3 regions of the Peribacillus sp. NPDC097895 genome follow, and region 1 is predicted to be linked to each of the others. Evidence: riboswitches for the same ligand, from Rfam matches in the RefSeq annotation. Region 1 holds a riboswitch; each other region holds the start of a gene.
What was found. Region 1 has a riboswitch for S-adenosylmethionine ahead of ACQKMH_RS00515 (methionine ABC transporter ATP-binding protein). Riboswitches for the same ligand answer to the same signal wherever they lie in the genome.
Positions count from the first base shown of each region.

Region 2: another riboswitch for S-adenosylmethionine. It lies ahead of ACQKMH_RS14395 (methionine ABC transporter ATP-binding protein); the one in region 1 lies ahead of ACQKMH_RS00515 (methionine ABC transporter ATP-binding protein).
Region 3: another riboswitch for S-adenosylmethionine. It lies ahead of mmuP (S-methylmethionine permease); the one in region 1 lies ahead of ACQKMH_RS00515 (methionine ABC transporter ATP-binding protein).

Region 1 is NZ_JBNNSH010000001.1:113,837-117,117, forward strand. It holds gene ACQKMH_RS00505 (DUF4440 domain-containing protein) at 23-388, shown strand; gene ACQKMH_RS00510 (GNAT family N-acetyltransferase) at 483-956, shown strand; SAM riboswitch class I at 1,119-1,230, shown strand; gene ACQKMH_RS00515 (methionine ABC transporter ATP-binding protein) at 1,493-2,515, shown strand; gene ACQKMH_RS00520 (methionine ABC transporter permease) at 2,529-3,179, shown strand; gene ACQKMH_RS00525 (MetQ/NlpA family ABC transporter substrate-binding protein) at 3,201-3,281, shown strand, end outside.
Region 2 is NZ_JBNNSH010000002.1:620,646-623,926, forward strand. It holds gene ACQKMH_RS14390 (MBL fold metallo-hydrolase) at 129-953, opposite strand; SAM riboswitch class I at 1,209-1,315, shown strand; gene ACQKMH_RS14395 (methionine ABC transporter ATP-binding protein) at 1,384-2,400, shown strand; gene ACQKMH_RS14400 (methionine ABC transporter permease) at 2,387-3,055, shown strand; gene ACQKMH_RS14405 (MetQ/NlpA family ABC transporter substrate-binding protein) at 3,104-3,281, shown strand, end outside.
Region 3 is NZ_JBNNSH010000001.1:1,713,324-1,716,604, forward strand. It holds gene ACQKMH_RS08280 (alpha/beta hydrolase) at 1-528, shown strand, start outside; gene ACQKMH_RS08285 (flavin reductase family protein) at 549-1,157, shown strand; SAM riboswitch class I at 1,396-1,498, shown strand; gene mmuP (S-methylmethionine permease) at 1,582-2,976, shown strand; gene mmuM (homocysteine S-methyltransferase) at 2,966-3,281, shown strand, end outside.

The sequences.
Region 1 (3,281 bases):
AGGGAGAAGGAGGTCAAGATGAATGGAAAATGAAGCCTCGGTGTTAAAAGCGCATTTGTACCAGCTGGAGGAGAAATTATTAAAATCTGAAATCCGTACATCTTCAGAAGAGCTTCAATCATTATTGAAAGATGATTTCTTTGAGTTCGGCAGTTCGGGTAACATATGGTCCAAAAGCGATTTTATGGGGCAAGAGGGAGCAGGAGCGGTGAAAATGAAACTCAGTCATTTTGATATGCATCAATTGTCTGATGATACCGTGTTGACCACGTACCGGATTTTTGATGAAGATAAAGTGGAACATACCTTAAGAAGTTCAATCTGGAAATGTACGAATGGCAGATGGCAAATGTTTTTTCATCAAGGCACAAGAACGAAAGGCGATTGAATCGCCTTATCAAGAGGGGCCCCAATATAGTGTTTCATCAAAAAAAGTGTGAGTTGCCTATTGAATTACTATTTCACTAAAATGATAGAGGTGAATGAAGTTGATCTTTCGTCCCATTGATATTGACAAAGATAAAGATATCATCGTTACATTCAGGAAGGATTCCTTTGTTGTAAGTTTTGGATCGGAAGAAGGCTTTGGGGATGAACATACTTATCTAATTCGAATGAAAGAAAGGGTCCGCAAATTTCCGGATGGACAAGTGATCATTGAAAAGGACCTAAAACCAATTGGGCAAATGGAACTTCAAATTCGGGAGTACGAAGGGAATGAGATTGGCTATGTGAATCTATATTATCTTGTTCCCGAATACCGCAATAAAGGCCTTGGCAAGGAATTGGTTCGCTATGCAGAAAACTTTTTCAGGCAATTTACTGTATCCGAATATCATTTAAGAGTTTCTCCAGATAATCAGAGGGCGATTCAATTATATACAAAATCTGGAATGGTAAAGATAAGGGAAGAAAATGAAAAGTATCCTGTATGGAGAATGAGCAAATTATTATAAAAAATACGGAGCTAGCAGTGAAATAATTTAGATAAACTATATTAATATAATAATTTAATGTTTAAATAACTATACTATGAAAATATTTAGAACGATAAAAATTATGTTGACTTTAGTGAAAATTGAATATATAGTGAAGAACATAATTAAATATAACGTTAATTCTTATCAAGAGATGTGGAGGGACTTGGCCCTATGATACCTCGGCAGCGGGTTTTTACTTTTGTAAAAATACTGTGCTAATTCCAGCGGACGAAAGTTTGAAAGATAAGAAGGAGCTTTTCTTAGATAATTAAATTAAGAGTTTACTCTTTTTTATTTCTAAAGGAGGCCTCTTCTGTCTGATGACGGAAGAGGCCTCTTTTGTTTATTCACAATGAATATGGTTGTCATTTGGGAAAATGGTGCATTAACTCGTGAGTTTGGCTTTCAAAGCACGGGATCATCAAACGAATGTAACCCTATCATTTTGAAACTTTGCAAAGCTCTTCTCTGATAATGAATTTGTAGAAATTAACAACATGGGGGGAGATAGGATGATTGAGTTTCAAAATGTTAAAAAGGTTTATCAAACAAAGAAACAGACTGTTGAAGCTTTGAAAGGAATCAATTTGACAGTAGAAAAGGGAGATATATTCGGTGTAGTCGGTTATAGCGGAGCAGGAAAAAGTACGTTGATTCGGTTAGTCAATCTGCTTGAACATCCTTCAGATGGCCGAGTGATCGTTGGGGGGAAGGAATTAACTTCATTGAACCCGAAGGAATTACGGGCAGAAAAGAAAAAAATCGGGATGATCTTTCAGCATTTCAACTTGCTAAATTCAAAGACCGTTTTTGATAATATCGCCATGCCGCTGGTTTTGTCGGGGACGCCCAGTAAAGAAATCAAAGAGCGGGTAGGCGAGTTGCTGGAGTTCGTTGGCTTATCAAGCAAAGCAAAGAGTTATCCGGAACAATTATCCGGCGGTCAAAAGCAACGGATCGGGATTGCGAGAGCATTGGCTACAAACCCATCGATCCTATTATGTGATGAAGCTACATCGGCATTGGATCCACAAACAACGAGTGCTGTTCTGCAGCTCTTAAAGAAAATTAATAAAGAATACAATATTACCATTCTATTAATCACTCATGAAATGTCTGTAATCAGGGAAATTTGCAATAAGGTTGCGGTCATGGAAGGCGGATGCGTGGTTGAACAAGGTTCGGTTTTCGAAGTTTTTGCGAAGCCGCAAACGGATATAGCAAAAAACTTCGTGAGAACGGTCATACATGACGAGATTCCACAAAGTTTCCTGAAAAGCATAGGGTCCCATATCCCGATTATTTGGAAAATTAACTTTATTGGGACTACTTCAGGCACTCCTTTACTTTCAACCATCTCGAAGAAATATGATGTGCATTTAAGTGTATTATCAGCCAATATTTCTGAAATTCAGGAAACGCCCTTTGGGAATTTGATCATCGAAGTGACAGGGAACAAAAATGAGGTGGACAAGGCTTATCAATATATTAAAGATGAGGGGATTCTCGTCCAGGAGGTGCAGATAAATGGGTAATACGCTTTGGGGAATGGAAATAACGGCCGAGCAGCTGTCGACAGCTTTCGGTGACACACTTTATATGGTAGCCATCTCATTGGTATTTTCCGGATTGATCGGGCTTCCGCTCGGTATCCTGCTTGTCATTACAAGGAACGGTCACATCCTGGAGAATAAATGGATCTTTAATGTATTGAACCCGATCATCAATATATTGCGGTCGGTTCCTTTCATCATCTTGCTTGTCGCACTGATTCCTTTTACTAGAATGATTGTGGGCAGTGCAATAGGAACGAATGCAGCAATTGTTCCACTGATCTTTTATGCAGCTCCTTATATTGCCCGTCTTGTGGAAAACTCCCTTTTGGAAGTGGACAAAGGGATCATCGAGGCAGCTCAGGCAATGGGGGCAACGACATGGCAAATCATATATTGCTTTTTGATACCTGAGGGACTTAGTTCATTGATCCTTACATTTACAACCGCCACGATTGGCCTTGTTGGATCTACAGCCATGGCAGGTGCCGTCGGTGCAGGCGGGGTGGGAGATTTGGCCTTGGCTTACGGTTATCAAAGGTTCGATACGATGACGATGGTCGTCACCGTAGCGGCGCTCGTGATCATCGTTCAATTACTGCAATCCACCGGGAATTTCGTTTCAAAAAAAATCAGAAGAAGATAAAAATTTGAGGAGGCAGGAAAAATGAAGAAAATCTTATTAACAATCATCGTATTGGCATTGGCCGTCGTGGCTGCAGCATGTGGGAGCAAAGAAGGTGCAGCA
Region 2 (3,281 bases), on a different contig from region 1:
TTCATCTCCGTATCAAGAAAATATGCTTGCACTGCATTCCCCCTACATAAAATCCGACTTTTATAAGTCATTCAAGTTCTTGAATGACAAATAGAAAACATGCAGTCGGACAGTTAAACGGATAGCATTCAAATAGTCCCATTCTCCCTCGCACTCAAAACATTTTCGTTTAAAATCGATGTAATGATATGCTCCGAATCCCATTCATGGTCAGATCTCTCGATAAGGGGATAGCGATTCGGTAAAACGACTTGCTGTATTTCATGAACGGTCAGTCCTTGATCATGTAAACGCAAAATTTCACCACGTAGGTTTTCCAAATAATCCAGTTTTTTTCGAAACATTTCCTTTCCTTCGGGAACATGCCCCGCATGACAGCAAAAAACATCCTTAAAGTCATATTGGAGTAATCTTTTTATGGAATCGATGATGACCGGGACTGACTCTTCCCTTAGGACAAGCTTTGTTTTTGGTGTTACGAAAAGATCACCTGAAAAGAGCATGCCATTACTGTGATTCAAAAACACCATATGGTCTTTTGCATGACCAGGAGTAAAAATCGGCTCCCACGTTTGGGTACGGGAATGAATGGTCTTCCCTAGCGGCTCAGCTTTAAATGCGTCTCTCTTCCCCCAAAATTTTTTGCGATATTCAGGATATTCAGCATCCCTCGCACAAACATCGACCGACATCGGATGAATAAATATCGGGACCTGTTTATGTTCCTTTATCCAGGCTGCTCCCCCCGTATGGTCCTCATGATAATGCGTAAGGGCCACTAAATCGAAATCGGCAGTCTCATAGAATGGAATAAGTTCTTCCAACAATATCTGTGCGCCCGTATCAATCAATAGACCATCCGTTACAAAGACATAGACACTCATCCCCGATTTGATCCCACTTGGAGTCCCGTGCACACAAACCACATCATTTACCGTCTTGATTTCTATCATGCATTGCCTCCCCCATCATTGTAAAAATAGTTTATCTTTTTCACATTATTACAATAAATGTATTATCTCTTTACACATTTGACAAGGAAATAATGGAATAATCCACCTGGAAGGAAAGATATGAAAATGGCATCATAACCATTTGGTCAGGCAAAAAAATTATTCTAAAATTACAGAATCGATTGACAATGGATAAATTAACAAATAATATAGATTATATTAAAAAACTTGAAATATTCCAAAATAATAATAATTTACTTATCAAGAGTGACGGAGGGATCAGGCCCTGTGATGTCCGGCAACCGCCCCGATCGGGAACGGTGCCACTTCCTGCAGAATGATTGCATTCTGAAAGATAAGACGAGATATAATTTCGCTGCCTCTTTCAGAATAATGGAGACAGTTTTTTTATGTTTAAGGGGGAAGGTTCATGATTGAAATCCGTTCGGTCCGAAAGGAATACATCTCGAAAAAAAACCGAGTTATCGGAGTGGATAACGTATCTTTGACCATTCAAAAAGGGGAAGTGTACGGAATTGTCGGCTACAGCGGAGCCGGAAAAAGCTCATTACTCCGCTGCTTGAATTTGCTTGAACGTCCGACAGGAGGAAATATCATCATTGACGGGATTGACTTAACCACTTTATCAAGCAAAGAGCTTCGTAAACAACGTCAAAAAATCGGAATGATATTTCAACACTTTTCTTTGGTCAGTTCCAAAACCGTTTTTGAAAATGTTGCTTTCGCGTTGAAGGCTGCACGCCAATCGAAGGCTGCCATCAGGTTACGTGTATTGGAACTTTTGGAGATCGTTGGGCTCAGTGATAAAAAAGATGCCTACCCGGCCCAGCTTAGCGGTGGCCAGAAGCAACGGGTAGGCATCGCACGCGCTCTAGCCAATGACCCTACTGTACTATTATGTGATGAAGCGACTTCAGCCCTGGATCCTACAACGACTAAAGCGATTTTACAGTTATTAAAAAAGATAAGTCGGGAGCTAGGGATCACCATCGTGCTGATTACACATGAAATGGAAGTGGTCAAAGAACTATGCCACCGAGTAGCCGTCATGCAGGATGGCCGCGTAATAGAAGAGGGTTCCGTATATGAGATCTTTTCACAGCCTAAAGAGGAGTTAACGAAGCAATTCATTAGCAGTGTCCTGGATTTCGAACTTCCCTCACATTTGGTTGAAGAGAGTAAAGGAACGATCATCAAAATTCAATTCGAAGGGCAAACCGCCGGTGAATCGATTCTTTCGGATACTCTCCAATCCCATTCAGTAAAGGGTAATATCTTGCACGGTAAGATTGAGTATATTCAGGATATCCCATTTGGGATCTTGATCATTGAATTAATTGGTGAAGCCGAACAAATTCATTCGGCATTGGAATATATAAAGAGTCGTTCCAGCTCTGTGGAGGTGTTAAAACATGTCACTGCTTGAATCCATCGTCAATATTTTACCGGATCTTAATAAAGCCTTTATTGAAACGATTTATATGGTCGGCATTTCCCTTGCGATAGCCCTTCTTATCGGTTTGCCACTTGGCGTGTTACTGTTTACGACGACCAGGAATTTATTTTTTGAAAATATCGTCGTGAATCGATCTCTCGGCTTTGCAGTCAATATAGTCCGTTCAATCCCTTTCATCATTCTCTTGGTGGCTCTTCTTCCTTTAACGGATCTGCTAACTGGATCAACGATTGGGCCAAAAGCGGCATCTGTTTCCCTATCCGTATCCGCGATACCTTTTTTTGCAAGGATCGTTGAATCGGCATTGCGTGAAATAGACAAAGGAGTGATTGAAGCTGCCATTGCCGTGGGTGCCACTCCATGGATGATCATTAAGGATGTACTTCTTCCAGAGGCAAGACCGGGAATCATTCAAGGGCTTACATTAACGACCATTTCACTTATCGGTTACTCAGCAATGGCAGGGACAATCGGCGGAGGGGGAATCGGGGATCTGGCCATCCGGTACGGATATTACCGTTATGACAACACAGTCATGATCACGACAATCGTCGTGTTGATCTGCCTTGTACAAATCATTCAAATGGTCGGTGACAAAGCTTCATACTTAGTGAACAAACGATAGAATCACTCATTTTTTCAATGATTCAATACATTTCAGGAGGAATTTCATTTGAAGAAAATAGCTTCATTATTATCAGTCTGTGCACTCGCTCTTGGCTTGGCAGCTTGCGGAAGCGATGATGCATCACCAAAAACAGAAGACAAAAAAGAATTGAAGATTGGGGCGACTACCGGGCCCTACGCCGACATGGTTAAAGAAGCCATCAAACCAGGTTTGGAAGATCTCG
Region 3 (3,281 bases), 1.6 Mb from region 1:
GATCTCTTGCCGTTAGCGGAAATGGTTTCACCGGGTTCATCCGTATTGAGCGTACGGGGAAATGTACTTGAAAACGGAATGCCTCGATATTTCCGCCGGTTATCTGAAGGGGTTTTTGATGAAGAAGATTTGATCTTCCGTACGAAAGAGCTTTATGAATTCTTGGGCTTAGCGTCCGGAAAATATGACTTTGATCGTGACAAAGTGGTAGCATTAGGTTATTCTAATGGTGCCAATATAGCGGCAAGTTTGATGTTCCATTTCGAAGGGGCATTACAAGGAGCGATACTTCATCATCCAATGGTGCCTAGGCGCGGGCTTGCATTGCCTTCCCTCTCGGATATACCTGTTTTTATTGCTGCAGGTAAAAACGATCCGATTTGCCCGGCAGAAGAAACGGAAGAACTCAATCAACTATTACTGCAAGCTGGTGCTACAGTGGATGTTCGCTGGGAAAATTATGGTCATCAGTTAACACGTTCAGAGGTTGAGGCAGCAGGTTCATGGTTTCAACAGAAATTTTTATAAGAATGAAAGAGGGAATGAAGATGATTTCAGTTAATCCTGAAAGTCTGACTGAACGGGAAAATTATAAGTTTTTGACTGGAAGCATAATACCGAGACCTATAGCCCTTGTTACGACACAATCCGAAACCGGTACAATCAATATAGCGCCGTTCAGTTTTTTTAATATCGTCAGTTCCAATCCTCCGATGATTTCCATTTCTATTCAACGGAAAGAAGGCGTTTCAAAGGATACAGCCCGAAATGCCATTCAATCGGGTGAATTCGTTGTTCATATCACAGATGAAAACAATGTTGCTGATGCAAATAGAACGGCCAAGGAACTCCCACCGGACGAAAGTGAATTGGGACTTACTAATTTCACGCCGGCAGTTAGTGATAAGGTATCCGTACCAGGATTGCAAGAAGCGAAGATACGCTTTGAATGTATATTAGAGCATGCGATACCATTGGCAGGTTCCAAGAATAAACCTGGTTGTGATTTATTGATAGGAAAAATAGTCTGCTATCATATAGAGCAAGATATTTACCATAATGGCCGAATTGACCAGAATGGGCTAAAACCTGTAGCAAGATTAGCAGGTCATACTTATACCAAACTAGGGGAATTATTTGAAATAGAACGTCCTTAAGGAATAAGAAAGAAAGTGGTGACATTTTTTAAGATGTCGCCATTTTTCTTAAAACAAAAAAAATATTCCCGGTTAGTATTATCACCAATCAAATATGGTGAACGACTGTGCTAAAACAAGCAATCCTTTCATTTCTATGCCAGGGAATCAGACTTGTAGGAATTTAAAGGAAGTCTGAATTATCCAAAACAAAACTTGACAATTTTTTCATAGGTTGATAGAGTTATAAAAAAATAATTTCTTATCCAGAGAGGTGGAGGGACTGGCCCTATGAAACCTCAGCAACAGGTCTTCAAGGACACTGTGCTAATTCCAGGGGGTGAAACCTTGATAGATAAGACCGAACGTTTTTATTTGTCAGTAACGCACTCTTTTTTAGAGTGCGTTTTCGTTTTTTCTGGATGCAAGATAGAGGAGAGTAGGAATGGAAAACAAAAGGAAGCATGATTTTCAAAGGGAAATGCAAGCACGTCATATAATAATGCTATCGCTTGGCGGGGTGATTGGAACTGGTTTATTCTTAAGTTCGGGTTATACGATTCAACAGGCTGGCCCGTTTGGTACAATCCTTTCGTATCTGATTGGAGCATTAGTGGTCTATCTAGTCATGTTATCTTTAGGTGAGCTGGCAGTACAAATGCCCGAGACAGGTGCGTTTCATAGCTATGCAGCGAAATACATAGGACCAGGGACAGGATATACAGTAGCCTGGTTGTACTGGCTAACTTGGACTGTCGCACTGGGTTCGGAATTCACGGCTGCAGGATTGTTGATGCAGCGATGGTTTCCCTCAATCAATGTCTGGATATGGAGCGCTTTATTTGCCATTTTGGTTTTTGTCTTAAATGCGTGGACTGTTAAGTTTTTTGCTGAATCCGAATTCTGGTTTGCCTCTATAAAGGTATTTGCGATTGTGATATTTATTATGTTAGGAGCTGCGGCAATGCTAGGTTTTATCCCCGTCAATCATTCGCAATCAGCTCCGTTGTTTTCCAATTTTACACATGCAGGATTATTTCCTAATGGGGCATTTGCCATTCTAATGACGATGCTTGCGGTGAATTTTGCATTTTCTGGAACTGAATTAATCGGAATTGCAGCTGGAGAAACGGTTAATCCAGAAAAAACGATACCAAAGGCAATCCGTATGACATTATGGAGATTAATTATTTTTTTTGTAGGAACCATCGTCGTATTATCCGCATTATTGCCTATTTCGGATGCAAGCGTATTAGAGAGCCCTTTTGTAGCAGTTCTTGAACGGATTGGAGTGCCATATGCAGCGGATATTATGAACTTTGTTATATTAACGGCCATTTTGTCTGCTGCAAATTCAGGACTATATGCCTCATCCAGAATGCTTTGGTCACTTGCGGATAAAAAAACTATATCACCAATATTTGCAAAATTGACAAAACGGGGTGTTCCGATATATGCGGTCATTTTCAGTATGTTGGGCGGTGGTTTGGCCCTGTTCTCGAGTATTATTGCTCCGGATACTGTATACATAGTACTGGTATCCATTTCGGGACTAGCCGTGGTTGTAGTTTGGATGAGTATTAGCGCGTCACAGCTTCTATTTCGCAGACGATATATAAAAGAAGGAAATTCAGTAAATGATTTGGCTTATCGTACACCATTATATCCACTCGTACCAATCGTTTCCTTCATGCTATGTCTTGCTTCTTGTATAGGAATAGCATTTGATCCTACACAACGAATTGCACTATATTGTGGTATTCCATTTATTTTGTTTTGCTTTGGAAGTTATTATCTAACACAAACTATAAAGAAAAGAGGAGTAGGCCATGAAGAATAAAATGAATCCGATTGATGCTATTTTACGAGATCATTCAGTCATGATTTTGGACGGAGCTCTAGCTACAGAGCTTGAAAGGCATGGGTGTGATTTGGATGATCCCCTGTGGTCCGCGCGTGTATTAATTGAAAATCCAGAAGTGATTTATCAGGTTCACTCTGACTATTTTCGTGCTGGAGCAGACTGTGCGATAACGGCAAGCTACCAAGCTACTGTTGAAGGTTTCGCCCTCCGTGGAATACAAGAAAAAGAGGCTTTGGAGTTAATAAAGAAAACGGTGTTACTTGCCAGAAGAGCAAGGGATG